Linked DNA regions of Hydrogenophaga sp. SL48. The protein of the gene in region 1 interacts with the protein of each later gene in a pairwise test. Links are inferred from orthologs where the notes say so. Each region holds a gene or a part of one and is shown on either strand. Other genes may lie near its edges. The genes, in order: IM738_RS20755 and IM738_RS00675.

What was found.
Region 2: the proteins of IM738_RS20755 (region 1) and IM738_RS00675 interact in binary tests that used the Escherichia coli proteins (3 or more experiments, as listed by UniProt). The link is inferred for Hydrogenophaga sp. SL48 from one-to-one orthologs.

Annotation. Positions count from the first base shown.
Region 1 is NZ_CP063400.1:4,391,216-4,399,155, forward strand. What follows is about bases 1,963-4,933. They hold IM738_RS20755 (methyl-accepting chemotaxis protein), read right to left. Parts: upstream 4,342-4,933; coding sequence 2,584-4,341; downstream 1,963-2,583. Other genes in these bases: IM738_RS20745 (hypothetical protein), read right to left, coding at 1,963-1,977; IM738_RS20750 (chemotaxis protein CheW), read right to left, coding at 2,022-2,555; IM738_RS20760 (transglutaminase-like domain-containing protein), read left to right, coding at 4,601-4,933. Outside these bases: IM738_RS20735 (methyl-accepting chemotaxis protein), read right to left, coding at 1-994; IM738_RS20740 (chemotaxis protein CheW), read right to left, coding at 1,043-1,573; more of IM738_RS20745, read right to left, coding at 1,825-1,962; more of IM738_RS20760, read left to right, coding at 4,934-5,290; methionine biosynthesis protein MetW, read right to left, coding at 5,431-6,012; homoserine O-succinyltransferase MetX, read right to left, coding at 6,005-7,192; IM738_RS20775 (RNA recognition motif domain-containing protein), read left to right, coding at 7,635-7,940. UniProt on the Escherichia coli protein: Receptor for the attractant L-aspartate and related amino and dicarboxylic acids. Tar also mediates taxis to the attractant maltose via an interaction with the periplasmic maltose binding protein. Tar mediates taxis away from the repellents cobalt and nickel.
Region 2 is NZ_CP063400.1:149,599-157,561, forward strand. What follows is about bases 2,792-5,785. They hold IM738_RS00675 (chemotaxis protein CheA), read right to left. Parts: upstream 5,360-5,785; coding sequence 3,224-5,359; downstream 2,792-3,223. Other genes in these bases: IM738_RS00670 (CheR family methyltransferase), read right to left, coding at 2,792-3,117; IM738_RS00680 (response regulator), read right to left, coding at 5,396-5,758. Also shown: IM738_RS00655 (molybdopterin-dependent oxidoreductase), read right to left, coding at 1-328; IM738_RS00660 (protein-glutamate methylesterase/protein-glutamine glutaminase), read right to left, coding at 368-1,465; chemoreceptor glutamine deamidase CheD, read right to left, coding at 1,593-2,240; more of IM738_RS00670, read right to left, coding at 2,293-2,791; IM738_RS00685 (hypothetical protein), read right to left, coding at 5,807-6,238; IM738_RS00690 (hybrid sensor histidine kinase/response regulator), read left to right, coding at 6,427-7,575; IM738_RS00695 (response regulator), read left to right, coding at 7,553-7,963. UniProt on the Escherichia coli protein: Involved in the transmission of sensory signals from the chemoreceptors to the flagellar motors. CheA is autophosphorylated; it can transfer its phosphate group to either CheB or CheY.

The DNA.
Region 1 (7,940 bases):
TCTCCGACGCGCTGGCCGCGAGCTGGTTGGCCTGGCGTGCGGCGTCGGCGCTCTGGCGCACGGTGGCGGTGAGTTCTTCCATGCTGGCCGCCGTCTGCTCCAGGCTGCTCGCGGCCTGCTCGGTGCGGCTGGACAGGTCCTGGTTGCCCGAGGCGATCTCCGCGCTGGCCGTGCCGATGCTGTCGGTCGCCTGGCGCACCTGCACCACGGTCTTGAGCAGGGCGTCTTTCATCGTGCCCAGGGAGCGCAGCAGATCGCCCAGCTCGTCGTGGCGGTTCGTGTGCACCTGTCCGTTCAGATCCCCCGCAGCCACCGCGGTCGCGATGACCACGGCCTCGTTCAGCGGCCCCGTCACCGAGGCCGTGATGCGCCAGGCCACCAGGCAGGCCAGCAACATCGCCAGCGCCGCCAGGCCCAAGATCAACATCTCCTGGCGGCTGGCCGTCTGCTTGGCCGCTTCGACCGCGGCACCGACCAGTTCACGTTCGTAGGCCTGCAGCTTCCCCATCGCGTCGGTGTAGCGGTTGGCGGCGGGCAACAGCGCCGAGTCCAGTTGCTGGGCGGCGGCGTCGATTTCACCGCTCTTGAGCGCATCGAAGTAGGTCTTGCGCACGGCGATGTACTCGGTCCGGCGCTCGGCGATCTCTTTCAGCAGGGCCTTGCCCTGGTCGCTGGTGATTTCGGCGTCCAGCGTCTTCTGCAGCTCGTTGATGCGCTCGGTGGTCTGGGCGATCAGCGGCTTGAAGTAGGCGTCGACCTCGGGGTTGGCCCCCGATTTCGCGAGGCCCAGCACGCGGTTGATGTTCAGGCGGGTGCTGGCCAGCCACTCGTCGGTCAAGGCCGCGCGGTGATCCATCTCGACCACCTCTTCCGTGGCCAGCTGGGCGCTCTGCAGGCTGCTCCAAGCGAGGGCGGCAATGGCCACCAGCAGCACCAGCACGCTGGCAAAGCCCAGTGTCAACCGGTGTCCGATCTTGAGTTTTGCGAACATCATGATGTCAATCTAAAAAGAGGAAATGAAAGCAGGTGAGCGCTGCGGCGTTCACTGGAGGGAATTCGTGGTGTCCATGAGGCCCATGTCGGCGCTGCTCATGAGCGCTTCGATGTCCATCAGGATCAACATGCGTTCGCCCACGCTGGCGATGCCCGTGATGAAGCCCGTGTCCACCGTGCTGTTCATCTCCGGCGCCGGCTTGATCAGCTCACTGCTGAGCTCCAGCACGTCCGACACCGAGTCCACCACCGCACCCACCACGCGACCGTGCACGTTGAGCACGATCACCACGGTGAAGCCGTTGTATTCCACCTTCTCGCAGTTGAGCTTGATGCGCAAATCCACCACCGGCACGATCACCCCGCGCAGGTTCACCACGCCCTTGATGAACGTTGGCGCGTTGGCGATGCGGGTGGGCTCTTCGTACGAGCGGATCTCCTGCACGCGCAGGATGTCGATGCCGTATTCCTCCGCCCCCAGGCGGAAGGTCAGGAACTCGGCGGCGGCGGCCTTCTGGCTGGCCACCGCACGCGCGCTGTTCGGGTGGTCCGGCTGGCCGGTGGGAAGATGCATGTCCATGGTGGTCGGTCCTTGAAAGACAGAGAAGGTTTAAGGACTATCGACCGGACCGGCGCTGGCTGAAGTCGGGAAAAGAGCGACAAAGCCCGTGCAAACCCGCCGCTTGGGGTCGGTCTGCATACGGAAGTACACGGACTGAAGCCCGGCCCGCTTCAGCGGGGGCTTGGCGCCGACCGACGGAGCCCCCCAGGAATGCCAACGGGCGCCACCAGGGCGCCCGCTCGGAATGCAGGGGGTGGGCGCTCAGCCCCTCAGCCGGCCCCCCCGTCGCCGACGAGGGAGAACACCATCACCGCCTGCAGCCGCGGCCCGGCCGGGGCGCGCAGGCTGCCCGGGCATGACACCCGCCAGCCGAAACCGGCACTCAGGCGTGGGTCGATGGACAGAGGGTTCGCAAATCCCATGCTGAATCGGTCAGGCGAAAGGACGGCGGTACCCGGGCCCGGTTTCACTGCAGGCGCTGGGCGCTGTGGTCCATGAGGCCCATGTCGGCGCTGCTCATGAGCGCTTCGATGTCCATCAGGATCAGCATGCGTTCGCCCACGCTGGCGATGCCCGTGATGAAGCCCGTGTCCACCGTGCTGTTCATCTCCGGCGCCGGCTTGATCAGCTCACTGCTGAGCTCCAGCACGTCCGACACCGAGTCCACCACCGCACCCACCACGCGACCGTGCACGTTGAGCACGATCACCACGGTGAAGCCGTTGTATTCCACCTTCTCGCAGTTGAGCTTGATGCGCAGGTCCACCACCGGCACGATCACCCCGCGCAGGTTCACCACGCCCTTGATGAACGTTGGCGCGTTGGCGATGCGGGTGGGCTCTTCGTACGAGCGGATCTCCTGCACGCGCAGGATGTCGATGCCGTATTCCTCCGCCCCCAGGCGGAAGGTCAGGAACTCGGCGGCGGCGGCCTTCTGGCTGGCCACCGCACGCGCGCTGTTCGGGTGGTCCGGCTGGCCGGTGGGGAGGGTCGTGTCCATGATGATCGGTCTTTCAGTTCGGAGAGGTTCAGAAACTTTCCCAGTCGTCGCTCGCGCCGCCAGTGCGGGCGGGCGCTGCCACGGGGGGCGGGGCGATGGCTTTGGGGGTGGCTTTGGGGGTGACCGCCGGCCGCTGGGCAGGGGCGGTGGGCTTGGCGACCAGCTTCACGGGCGTGGCCCGGGGAGGCTGCACGCGCGCGGCGGTGGCTGGCGTGTTTCTGGCCATCAGGCCTCCCGCTCCGGCGAGTTTGAACACGCTCACCGCCTGCACCAGTTGCTCGGCCTGTTGCTGCAGGCTGCCCGCGGCGGCGGCACTTTCTTCGACCAGGGCCGCGTTCTGCTGGGTGGCCTGGTCCATCTGCGTCACCGCCTCACTGACCTGGCCCACACCGGCGTTCTGCTCGCTGCTGGCGCTGCTGATCTCGCCCACGATGTCGGTCACGCGCTGGATGGACAACACGATTTCCTGCATGGTGCTGCCCGCCTGGTCCACCAGCACGGTGCCTTGCTCCACGCGTTCCACGCTCGCATTGATCAGGCCCTTGATCTCTTTCGCCGCTTCGGCACTGCGTTGCGCGAGGTTTCGCACCTCGGCCGCCACCACTGCAAACCCCCGCCCCTGCTCGCCCGCACGGGCGGCTTCCACGGCCGCGTTGAGGGCGAGGATGTTGGTCTGGAAGGCAATGCCGTCGATCACACCGATGATGTCGCTGATCTTCTTGCTGCTGTCGTTGATGTCCTTCATGGTCTGCACGACCTGGTTCACGACCTCGCCGCCTTGCACCGCCACGCCGCTGGCACTGGCCGCGAGCTGGTTGGCCTGGCGGGCGTTGTCGGCGTTCTGGCGCGCCGTCGAACCGAGCTGCTCCATCGAAGCCGAGGTCTGCTCCAGCGCAGAGGCCTGCTGTTCGGTGCGGCCGGACAGGTCGGCGTTGCCCTGGGCGATTTCGGCGCTGGCTGTGGCCACGCTGTCGGCGCCCAGGCGCACGTCCGAGACCACCCGGGTGAGCGCGGCCTGCATGTCACCCATGGCCTGGAGCAGGGGGCTGAACTCATCCTGGGCACCCTGGGGAACGGTCACGGTCAGGTCACCGTCACGCACCCGTTCGGCCACCCGGCGCGACACCTCCACGCGGCGGCGCAGCACCTGGGCCACGTAGGTCGAAAAAGCCAGCAAGGCGACAGCGATCGCCAGGGCCGCACCCACGATCAGATTGGACGTGTTCAACACATCGCGTTCGATCTCGCTGATGTCCTTCGTCAGGCCTTCGCCCTGGATGCCTTCTCCCGTCGCGAGCTCCTCCAGCAGGCGGTTGCGCACGGGAATGGTGGTGTCGACCAGGTAGGCGAAGGCTTCTTCCTTTCTGCCTTCCTTGATCAGCGCCAGGTTGGCTTCACCCGCCTTCCAGAAGTCGGCGATGGCGGGGGGCAGCTTGGTGAAATGGGCCTTGCCCTCGGCCGAAAAGAGGCGCTTTTCGAATGCCCCCAGGGTCTCGTCCATGCTCTTGCGCTTGGCCGCGATGTAGTCCAGCGTCGCCTGCTGCTCCTCGGGCGTGCGCGCCAGGATGGCGTGCCGGATCTGCAGCGACACCTGGGTCACGTTCAGCTCGAGGTCGGACATGGCCAGCAACTGTGGCACACGGTCGCTCTCCGTGTGGGCCGCGAGATCAGCGGCCTCGTGCAGCCCGGTGTACGCGTACCACGCCAGCCCGGCCAGCGCCAGGGACACGGCCGCGCTCAGCGCATACAGTCGCGCCGCGATGCCAAAGGAAAAACCAGATTTCATTGTTCAAGCCTCAAAGTGACCGCGCGCCATCTGCTTTCCTGGCCACGGACGCGGCACATGGAGGAAACTGTGGCGGCCTGAACCCATGCAGACCAGCAACTCAACCACCACGTTCTGGTGAAAATATCGGCGGTTTGGGCGCGGTCTGAAGTACCAAAAAAGCATGCATTGGCGTGCCAGATCGGCGATTTGCGCGCACGAACCCGCCGCGTCGCCAAGGTACCGCCCTCCCGCCGACCGATCTGGTACAAGCCTCGCCATGCGCGCACCCCCCACCGAAACCGTTTCGCCCACCTGGCTCCGGCCCACGCCGTTCATCGACGCTGGTCATCCCGACGTGCAGGCTTTCGCCGCGCGGCATGCGAGGGGGGCCACCGACCGCGAGCGGGCGGTGGCCCTGAACCTGGCCGTGCGCGATGGACTGCGCTACGACCCCTACCGCATCGACCTCTCAGACCACGGCATGACCGCCAGCACCGCGCTGGCGCAAGGTTTCGGCTGGTGTGTGCCCAAGGCCGTGGTGCTGGCGGCCGTGGCGCGTGCGGCGGGCATCCCGGCGCGGCTGGGGTTCGCCGACGTGCGCAACCACCTCTCCACCGAGCGGTTGCGCCAGACCATGAAGACCGACGTGTTCGCTTGGCACGGCTACACCGAGCTGTGGCTGGACGGCGGGTGGCGCAAGGCCACACCGGCCTTCAACATCGAGCTGTGCGAGAAATTCGGCCTGTTGCCGCTGGAGTTCAACGGCGTGGACGATTCGCTCTACCACCCGTTCGACCGCGCGGGCCAGCGCCACATGGAATACGTGGCCGAGCGCGGCAGCTTCGACGACCTGCCGCTGGCGCAGATCCGGGCGACCTTCGCCGAGATCTATCCGCAGTGGACGCAGGGCGCCGGGCCGGGCAGCGCCGACTTCGCGGCGGACGCGGAGCGCGAAAACCGCCGCTGAGCAAGCTCCGGAGCGACATGCTTCAACCCAGGGCACCGCCGGGCCGGCTTTGCCGGACGGCCAGTGCCGCCCCCTTGAGGGGGGTGACGCCGCAGGCGGCGCGGGGGGGGGCCTGTTCCTTCGCGGCGCGGGGGGATCTATCAGCTCGTGAACTTGAACACTGCGGTGCTGGCCATCAGGTTGGGCGCAAAACGCACCTCGCGGCCCTCGTGCAGCCCGAAGCTGTCTTCGATGGTGAGGCTGTTGCGGCGCGCGAGCACCTCGAAGTCGTTGAAAGTGCCGACGCGGATGTTGGGCGTGTCGTACCACTCGTAAGGCAGGCGTTTGGTCACGGGCATGTGGCCCTGCAACACCGCCAGCCGGTTGGGCCAGTGGGCAAAGTTGGGGAAGGCCACGACGCCGATGCGCCCCACGCGCGCGGTTTCCTGCAGCATGGTCTGCGCGTTGCGCAGGTGCTGCAGGGTGTCGATCTGCAGCACGACGTCGAAAGCGTCGTCGCCGAACATGGTGAGGCCACCCTCCAGGTTGAGCTGGAGCACGTTGACGCCGCGCTTCACGCAGGCCAGCAGCTTGGCGTCGTCGATCTCCACGCCGTAGCCAGTGCACTGCCGCGTGGCCTGCAGGTGGGCGAGCAGGGCGCCATCGCCGCAGCCCAGATCGAGCACGCGCGAACCGGGTGGCACGAGGCGGGCGATGCTGTGCATCACGTTGGGATCAGCCATGGGTCACCTCCCCTTTCTCAACGGCACTCACCGTCTGTTCAAAGTAGGCCCGCACCGCGGCGTGGTAGCGCGGGTCGTCCAGCAGGAAGGCATCGTGGCCGTGCGGCGCGTCGATCTCGGCGTAGCTCACCTCGCGCCGGTTCTCCAGCAGCGCCTTGACGATCTCGCGGCTGCGCGCGGGCGAGAAGCGCCAGTCGGTGGTGAAACTCACGAGCAGGAACTTGGCCTTGGCGCGCGCCAGGGCGGTGCTCAGGTTGCCGTCGTGTTCGCGCGCGGGATCGAAGTAGTCGAGCGCGCGGGTGATCAGCAGGTAGGTGTTGGCGTCGAAGTACTCGCTGAACTTGTCGCCCTGGTAACGCAGGTAGCTCTCGATCTGGAACTCCACATCCTGCGTCGAGTAGCGGTAAGCCAACTCGGCCGCGGCCGCGGGATCGCTGACATCGGATGAACGCAGGGTCCGGCCGAACTTTTCGTTCATCACATCGTCGCTCAGGTAGGTGATGTGGCCGATCATGCGGGCGATGCGAAGGCCCCGGCGTGGCAGCGTGCCTTCGCGCAGGTAGTGGCCGTCGCGGAAATCGGGGTCGGTCACGATGGCACGGCGCGCCACCTCGTTGAACGCGATGTTCTCGGCCGTGAGGTTGGGCGCGCTGGCCACCACCACGGCGTGGCGCACGCGGTCCGGAAACTGCAAGGTCCAGCTCAGGGTCTGCATGCCACCCAGGCTGCCGCCCATGACGGCGGCCAGCGTCTGGATCCCGAGCACGTCGAGCAGGCGGGCCTGGGCATTCACCCAGTCTTCCACCGTGACCACCGGAAAATCCGCGCCCCAGGGCTGACCGGTGGCGGGGTTGGTGTGGGTGGGGCCGGTGCTGCCGAAGCAAGAGCCCAGGTTGTTGACGCCGATCACAAACCATCGGTCGGTGTCTACCGACTTGCCCGGGCCGATCATGCTGTGCCACCAGCCTTCGCTGCGCGCGATGGGCTGGCCGCTGGCGTCGGCGTGGTGACCGGCCACGTGGTGGCTGGCGTTGAGCGCGTGGCAGATCAGCACCGCGTTGGACCGGTCGGCGTTGAGCGTGCCGTAGGTTTCATAGACCAGCTCGTAGGCCGGCAACACCGCACCGCTTTTCAGGGGCAGCGGGTCGGTGAAACGCTGGGTTTGGGGCGTGACGATCACGGTGTGCACCTCGGGCCTGGCGAGACCCAAAAACAAAAATCCCGGTGCCGCAAGGTGCGAGACCGGGAGTCCCCCCTTTAGCGGTATTTGTAAAGCGCCCGCAATCCGGACAAATCGGCGCTGGAGGACAGTATAAATTGAAGCCTGCCTCTGGCAAACCCACCTGTGGAACATGACAGAACGCTCCGACCGGCCGCCGACAGCGGCACCGCGGCGGTGGGGGGGGTGTCGGCCGTTCACTGTTGCGAATGCGCACCACACCGGAAAGCGCCTCGAAGCGATCCCAAAAAAATCACTGGCGCCGGGGCATTCGGAGCATAATCCGCTGGCGAGCGTCTGAAAACCTCGCTTGACAAGTGATCGGTTGGTTTCGCGTGCTACAGGTTTGTTTGCTAACGGGGCTCCATCGCTATTTTTCTCAGTGTTATTAGGAGTCCCAACCATGGGCAACAAATTGTACGTGGGCAACCTGCCCTACACCGTGCGTGACGAAGACCTGCAGCAAGCTTTCAGCGCCTACGGCTCTGTCAACAGCGCCAAGGTCATGATGGAACGTGACACCGGCCGCTCCAAAGGTTTCGGCTTTGTCGAAATGGGCAGCGACGCAGAAGCGCTCGCCGCCGTTGAAGGCATGAACGGTCAGTCCCTGGGTGGTCGCAGCCTCGTCGTGAACGAAGCACGTCCGATGGAAGCCCGCCCCCCCCGCACCGGCGGCGGCGGCTTCGGTGGCCCCCGCGGTGGTGGCGGC
Region 2 (7,963 bases), 4.2 Mb from region 1 along the record:
GCGGGATGCTGATCTTGTAGTCGTTGATCGCGACGGCGCTCACGGTGCTGCCGCTGGCCTTGACGGCGGCGAGCACATCGGCCAGCAGGGGCCCGGTGAACTTGACCGGCTTGTCGAACCAGGGCGTGCTGGTGGTGAAGCTGTGCTGCGGCAGGGCTTCAATCATCTTCATGTCGAAGCGGGCGCTGTCGCCGGCGTTCTTCTCGGCGATCTTGCCGGTGACCTGGAGGATGGGGCGTTCCTGGGGGGCATCGAGCGCCATGCAGGCGCCCGCGAAGGTCAGGGCGCCGATCAGCAGACCGGCCTGGATGAAACGAGGGGCATTCATGGGAACACTCGGAGGAACAGTGAGGGTGGGGTCGGGGGCTCAGATGCGGTGCCGCACCAGGGCCGGGTTGCTGGCCAGGCGGCTGAGCAGGGCCGGGGCAATCTGTGTCAGGGGCAGGATCTCGTGGGCCGCGCCGCACTGGATCGCCATGCGCGGCATGCCGAAGACGACGCAGCTGGCCTCGTCCTGCACGTAGTTGTAGCTGCCGGCGTCCTTCATCTCGCGCATCGCCTGCGCGCCGTCTGCGCCCATGCCCGTGAGCATGATCCCGATCGCGTTGGGGCCGAGCACTCGGGCGGCCGACTTGAACAGCACCTCGACCGAAGGGCGGTGCCGGTTCACCGGCTCGGTGTCTTCGACCACGGCCACGTAGTTCGAGCCGCTGCGGTCGATGCGCAGGTGGTGCCCACCGGGGGCGATGTAGGCGTGGCCGGGCAGGATGCGCTGGTTGTGGCGCGCCTCTTGCACGCGGATGCGGCAGAGCGAATCGAGCCGCGCAGCGAAGCTGGTGGTGAAGCCCGGCGGCATGTGCTGGGTGATGACGATGGCCGGCGAATCGGCCGGCAAGGGCACCAGCACCTCGCGGATGGCCTCGGTGCCGCCGGTGGAGGCGCCGATGCAGATGATCTTTTCGGTGGACAGGCGGGGCAGCGGCGCGCGCGGGGTGTCGGGCGACGCGGGGCTGGCCGACGGGGGCGGCGTGCCTGCCGCGGGCGCCGGCCCCAGCCGTTTGACATGGGCGCTGGCGGCCACCCGGATCTTGTCCACGATGTCGGTGGCCAGCTCGTTCAGCCCGCTGCTGATGCCGATGCGCGGCTTCGCCACGTAGTCGACCGCGCCCATCTCCAGAGCGCGCAGGGTGATGTCGGCGCCCTGTTCGGTCAGCGTGGACACCATCACCACCGGCATGGGCCGCAGGCGCATGAGGCGCGAGAGGAACTCCAGCCCGTCCATGCGCGGCATTTCCACGTCGAGCGTGATCACGTCGGGGTTGAGCTCGCGGATCATCTCGCGCGCCACCAGCGGATCGGCCGCCGCGCCGACACATTGCATGTCGGGCTGGCGGTTGATGATTTCGGTGAGCAGGCTGCGCACCAGCGCCGAATCGTCCACCACCACCACTTTGATTTTTGCCATTTCAATCCTCTTGTTGGCCTTGCTTGCCTGATCCAGAAACACCGCGCAACCGCCCTTCAACAAGCTCAGGACGGGGCGCTGGTGTTGCCCCCTGGGGGGTGACGACGCGCAGCGTCGGCGCGGGGGGTTAAAACAAATCCACCGAGCCGCCGGCGTTGGATGTGGCCACCAACGCCGCGTTGCCCTTGCGCTCCTGCGTCTCGATGGTTTCGGGGTGCGAGTGCGCCAGGCGTTTCACCATGGCTTTCCCGGTGGCCGGGAAGTAGCAGACCTTGCGCGGGTGGATGTCCAGCACGTCCTTGGAGATCACGGCGATGCGTTCGGTCTGCAGGTAGTCGAGAACAAAGGCGGTGTTGCGTTCGCCCACGTTCATGGTCGTGAAGCTGTGCATCACCTGCCCGCCGCCGAACACCTTGGCCTGCATGCTTTCGCGCCGGGCGCCGAGCTTCATCATCTCGTTGATCAGCAGTTCCATCGCGTAGGAGCCGTAGCGACCCGAGGTGTCGGCACCACCGTCGGGCAGCATGAAGTGGTTCATGCCGCCCACGCGCACCTTGGGGTCCCAGATGCAGGCGGCGATGCACGAACCCAGCACCGTCATGACCATCATGTCGTCGGAGGTCACGAAGTACTCGCCGGGCAGCACCTTCACCGTGTCGGTGTTGAAGTGGTGGTCGCGGTAGAAGAACGAGGCCTCGCCCGGTTTGGGCGCGCGTGACTTGAGGAAGTCCACCCGGCTTCCACGCGCGGTGGCCGCCATCGCGGGCGCGACCATGACGCTGGGCGGGGGCATCACGGGGCGGGCCCGGTGACCGGGCTGGACGGCGTCAAACCCGCTCATAGACTGTCTTTCCGCGCAACACAAACAGGCTGCGCGCGTCGCTGAAATTTTCCGCGTGGCCCACGAACAGCAGGCCGCCGGGCTTCATCACGCGGTGGATGCGCTCCAGCACCTGGCGCTGGGTGGCGGCGTCGAAATAGATCATCACGTTGCGGCAGAACACCGCGTCGAAGGGCTCCCGGAACGGCAGGTCATGGATCAGGTTGACGGTCATGAACTCCAGGTGTTTCTGCAGTTCGGGCTTGACGCGCATGAACCCGGCGTTGGCGCCCTTGCCGCGCATGAAGAAGCGCTGCAGCCGCTCGGGGCTCAGGCCCTTCACGCCGTCGGCCTTGTAGACGCCGCGCGCCGCGGTGGCCAGCACCTTGGTGTCGATGTCGCTGTTGACCAGGCTGAAGCTGCCCGAGGTGCCCAGCGCCTCGGTGGCCGTCATCGCGATCGAGTAAGGCTCTTCGCCCGTGGACGCCGCCGAGCACCAGATGCGCCAGGGGTGGCTGCGCTTGGCGGCCAGCAGGTCGTGCAGGATGCCGAAATGGTGCTGCTCGCGGAAAAACGCCGTGAGGTTGGTGGTCAGGGCGTTGATGAACTCCTGCCACTCGGGGCCGTCGGTCTGCTCCAGCGCGTCGAGGTAGCTCTTGAAGCTGGCGTGGCCGGTCTCGCGCAGGCGGCGCGACACACGGCTGTAGACCATGGCGTGTTTGCCGTCGTGCAGGCTGATGCCAGCCTTCTTGTAGATCAGCGCCTTGATGCGGGTGAAGTCGGCGTCGGACCAGACGAACTCTCGGCCCTGGGTCATCGGCCCGTCGTCCATGGCCGGCAGCTCCAGGTGGGGCGCCGCGACACGGGGTGCGCTCGTTCGGGTCTGCTGCAGCATCGGGTGTTCGTCCTTTGACGGCGGAAGGAAGAGGGGACGGGGCTCAGTGGCGCGAACGGCGCACCAGGCCCGAGGTGTCCAGGATCAGCGCGACCTTGCCGTCGCCGAGGATGGTGGCGCCCGACACGTTGGGCACCTTGCGGTAGTTGGACTCCAGGTTCTTGATCACCACCTGCTGCTGGCCCAGCAGCTCGTCGACCATCAGCGCGACGCGCGAGCCGTCCGACTCCACCACCACCATGATCGGGCTGCCTGCGTTGAACTCGAAGCGCGGCACCTGGAACACCCGCTCCAGCTCGATCACCGGCATGTATTCCTCGCGCACCTTCACCAGCTGCGCGCCTTGCGCCACGGTGTTGATGTCGCCCGGTTTGATCTGGAACGACTCGATCACGCTGGACAGCGGCAGGATGTAGACCTCGTCGCTCACGCGCACCGTCATGCCGTCCATGATGGCCAGCGTGAGCGGCAGGCGCACTTTCACGCTCATGCCGTAGCCCTCGGCGGAGTCGATCTCGACCGTGCCGCCCAGCGAGGCGATGTTCTTCTTGACCACGTCCATGCCGACGCCGCGGCCCGACACGTCGGTCACCACCTCGGCGGTGGAGAAGCCGGGCGCCATGATCAGGTTCCACACCTCGTTGTCGCTCATCGAGTCGGGTGCATCCAGACCCTTTTCGCGGGCCTTGGCGAGCAGCTTCTCGCGCGACAGGCCCTTGCCGTCGTCGCGCACTTCAATCAGGATGCTGCCGCCCTGGTGGCTGGCCGAGAGCGTGATGTTGCCGTGCTCGGTCTTGCCTTTGGCGAGCCGTTCATGGGGCAACTCCAGGCCGTGGTCGCAGCTGTTGCGGATCAGGTGGGTCAGCGGGTCGGTGATCTTCTCGATCAGGCCCTTGTCGAGCTCGGTGGCTTCGCCGTGCGTGATCAGGTCGACCTTCTTGCCCAGCTTGGCGGCCAGGTCGCGCAGCATGCGCGGGAAGCGGTTGAACACGATCGACATGGGGATCATGCGGATCGACATCACCGCTTCCTGCAGATCGCGGGTGTTGCGGTCCAGGTCGGCCAGGCCGGCCAGCAGCGGCTGGTTGGCGGCGCTGTCGAGCTCGCGGCTCTTCTGCGCCAGCATGGCCTGGGTGATCACGAGCTCGCCCACGAGGTTGATCAGCTGATCGACCTTGCTCACCGACACGCGCAGCGTGCTCGAATCGGGGCCGGCCGGGGTGGGCGCGCGGACCTCTGCCTTGGGGGCGGCCTTGACCGGTGCCGCCAGCACCGGCGCAGGTTGCGCGCTGGTGCTCGGCTCGGCGGGAGCGGCGGCCGCCGGCACGCCGGGGGCGTCGTCAAAGAAGCCGAAGTCGGTGCCTTCGCCGGGGAGCGCGGCGGCCGGCGCGGGCGCCGGGCTGACCGCCGGGGCGGCCGCCGAGGTGTCGGTGATGCGGATCTGCTCCTTGCTCACGTGGAAGGTGAACAGGTCCATCAGGTCGGTGTCGCTGGAGGTGGTGAACACCCGGAACCAGCGCTGGTCCGCCTGGTCGCAGGGCAGGGCCTCGATGCGGCCGAGCCCGGTGATGTCGCGGAACAGCTCGACGATGCAGTCGGCCTCCGAGGGGTTGTCCAGCGGGCCGACCACGATCTGCAGTTCGCGCTCACCCTGGGCCAGTGTGGGGGCGGGGGCGGCGGCTGGTGCAGCGGGCGCATGGGCCACCGGCGCGGCCTGCGCCGGTGCTGGCGCAGGCGCCTGGGGGGGCGGGGGCGCACCGTGGGCCAGGTGGCTGATGCGGTCCACCAGCTCGCCGGTGGCGGGCGGCTCGACCCCCTGGCCCTGGTGGCGCGCCAGCAGCAGCTTGAGGGCGTCGGACGATTCGAGCAGCACGTCGACCATGGCCGCCGTGGGCTGCAGCTCGTGGCGGCGCAGCTTGTCCAGCAGCGACTCCATCTGGTGCGTCAGCTCGGCCACGTCGGCGAAGCCGAAGGTCGCGGCGCCGCCCTTGATCGAGTGCGCGCAGCGGAAGATGGCGTTGAGTTCTTCGTCGTCGGCCGCTTCCAGGTCCAGCGCGAGCAGCATCTGCTCCATCTGGTCCAGGTTCTCGCCGGCCTCTTCAAAGAAGATCTGATAGAACTGCGTGAGGTCAAAATTGCCGCCGGCGGCGGACTGGTTCTCGGTCATCGATTCACCCATGAGGGACTCCTTGGCGATGGGGGTGCGTGCTGGACATCAGCGGATGACTTTCTGGATGACCTCGATCAGGCGACCCGGATCAAACGGCTTCACCAGCCACCCGGTGGCGCCCGCGCTGCGACCGGCCTGCTTCATCTGGTCGCTCGACTCGGTGGTCAGGATCAGGATCGGCGTGGTCTTGAATTTGGGGTGGTCACGCAGCTTTTTCGTCAGCCCCAGGCCGTCCAGGCGCGGCATGTTCTGGTCGGTCAGCACGAGGTCGATGTGGTGCGTCTGCGCCTTTTCGAAGGCGTCCTGGCCGTCCACCGCCTCCACCACGTGAAAGCCGGCGCCAGTGAGGGTGAAAGACACCATTTTTCGCATGGAGGCCGAGTCGTCAACGGCAAGAATCGATTGCATGGGGTACTCCGAGGTTCAAACCAATATCGGCAAAAAGGGCGGGCGGCTTTAGAACAGGTCGATGGAGCCGGCGTCCATTTCGCTCTGCGTCACGGGGCTGGGCCGGTCGGCCATGGGGTCGGGCGTCATGGGCAGCTCACCTTCTTCGGCCTCCATGGCCTCGTCGGCGAGCTTCCAGGCGCAGCCCTGCAGCACCTTGCCGGTGTGCACGATGAGCTGGGTCGCCATGTCGTGGAACTGCAGCTCGGTCACGGCCTGGTGCAGGCTGTGGCGGATGCTCAGCAGGTCGTCGCTGTCCTTGCTGGTTGCCAGGTTGCCCAGGGCGTGGTTGGCGGTGCTGAAGCGCTCCAGCAGGTTGCCGGTGGCGTGGTCCAGCAGACCCTCCAGGCGTTTGAGGTCGGTCATCGCCATGAGCAGCGAATCCTGGACATCGGCGACCAGGTTCACGGGCAGGCTGACAGACGGCGGGGTCTGCAACATCATCGGATGGTCCATGGGTTTTGGGGCATAAGGGATGGGCTGGAGACCGGTCTGGGGCTGGCAGGGAAGTACAATTTTCCCGGTCTGTGACCATCTGTATCGGCAGATAACGGCCCAAATTCAACGCCATTTCAGCGCCTGTGCCCTGTGGCGCCGAAGCCCGGTTCACCCCACCCATTGCGAGCGGCATGTCAGAACACTCCGTATCCCGACCGCTGCGCATCCTCCACCTGGAAGACTCCCGGGTCGATCACGCCCTGGTGAAGTTCGCCCTGCAGCGCAGCCAGCTGCCGCACGAAATCCTGCTGGTGGACACCATGGACGACTTCCTGCGCGAGCTCGACTCGGGTGTCCACGACTTCGTGCTGGCCGACTACCACCTGCCCGGGTTCACGGGCCTGGACGCCTGGGAGCTGGTGCGCGAGCGGGGCATCGACATCCCCTTCGTGATCCTGTCGGGCGCCATCGGCGAAACCGCGGCGGTGGACGCCATGCACCGTGGCGTGAGCGACTACCTGCTCAAAGACAGCATGAACCGGCTGGCCCACGTGATCCAGCGCGCGGTGGAAGTGAGCCAGACCCGCAAGGCCAAGGCCGTGGCCGACGCCGAGCTCGCCGATTCACGCCGGCGCCTGGCCGAGCTGGCCGAACACCTGCAGACCAGCATCGATCAGGAGCGCGCCGACATCTCGCGCGAAATCCACGACGACATCGGCGGCGCCCTGGCCGCCGTCAAGCTCGACCTGTCCTGGGTCTCGCGCCGCACGCTGGACGCCGACGTGCGCCACCACATGGACGCCGCGCTGGAGATGCTGCAACATGCACTCGATGCGAGCCAGCGGATCATGATGAACCTGCGCCCCCCCATCCTCGACCAGGGGCTGGTGGCGGCTGTGCAGTGGCTGGCCGCCAGCTTCGAGAAGCGCGCCGGGGTGCGCGTGACCGTGCGACGCTCGTCCGAGCAGATCGACGTGCCGCGCGCGGTGCAGCTGGTGGCCTACCGCACGGCGCAGGAAGCCCTGACCAACGTGGCCAAACACGCGAACGCCACGGCCGTGGAGATCGACCTCAGCGACCTCGAGGGCGTGCTGACGCTGGAAGTGACCGACAACGGCCAGGGGCTGAGCAGCGAGGCGTTGAAGAAGGCCAAGTCCTTCGGCCTGCTCGGGCTCAAGGAGCGCGCGGCCAAGGTGGACGGCTGGCTCGACATCAGCTCCACCCGGCGCGGCACCTCGGTCATTCTGTCGGTGCCGCTGGCGACGCCCTCCAGCGCAGAGGGAGGTGAAGGCGATTTCAACCACGGGGACAAGAACAATGATCAAAGTGATTTTGTGTGACGACCACGCGGTGGTGAGGCGCGGCATCCGCGACACCATCTCCGAGGCGGTCGACATCCAGGTCGTCGGCGAAGCCGGCAGCTACCCCGAGCTGAGAGAGCAGATGCGCAAGGTGGAGTGCGACGTGCTCGTGCTCGACCTCAACATGCCCGGGCGCGGCGGGCTGGAGGTGCTCGCGGCCCTGCGCGACGAAGGCTCGCTGGTCAAGACCCTGGTGGTGTCCATGTACCCCGAAGACCAGTACGCCATCCGCTGCCTGCGCGCCGGCGCGCGCGGCTACGTCAACAAGGCCGGCGAGCCGGCCGAACTCGTGGCCGCCATCCGCACCGTGCAGCAGGGCCGCAAATACGTGACGCCCGAAGTGGCCCAGATGCTGGTGGACAACCTC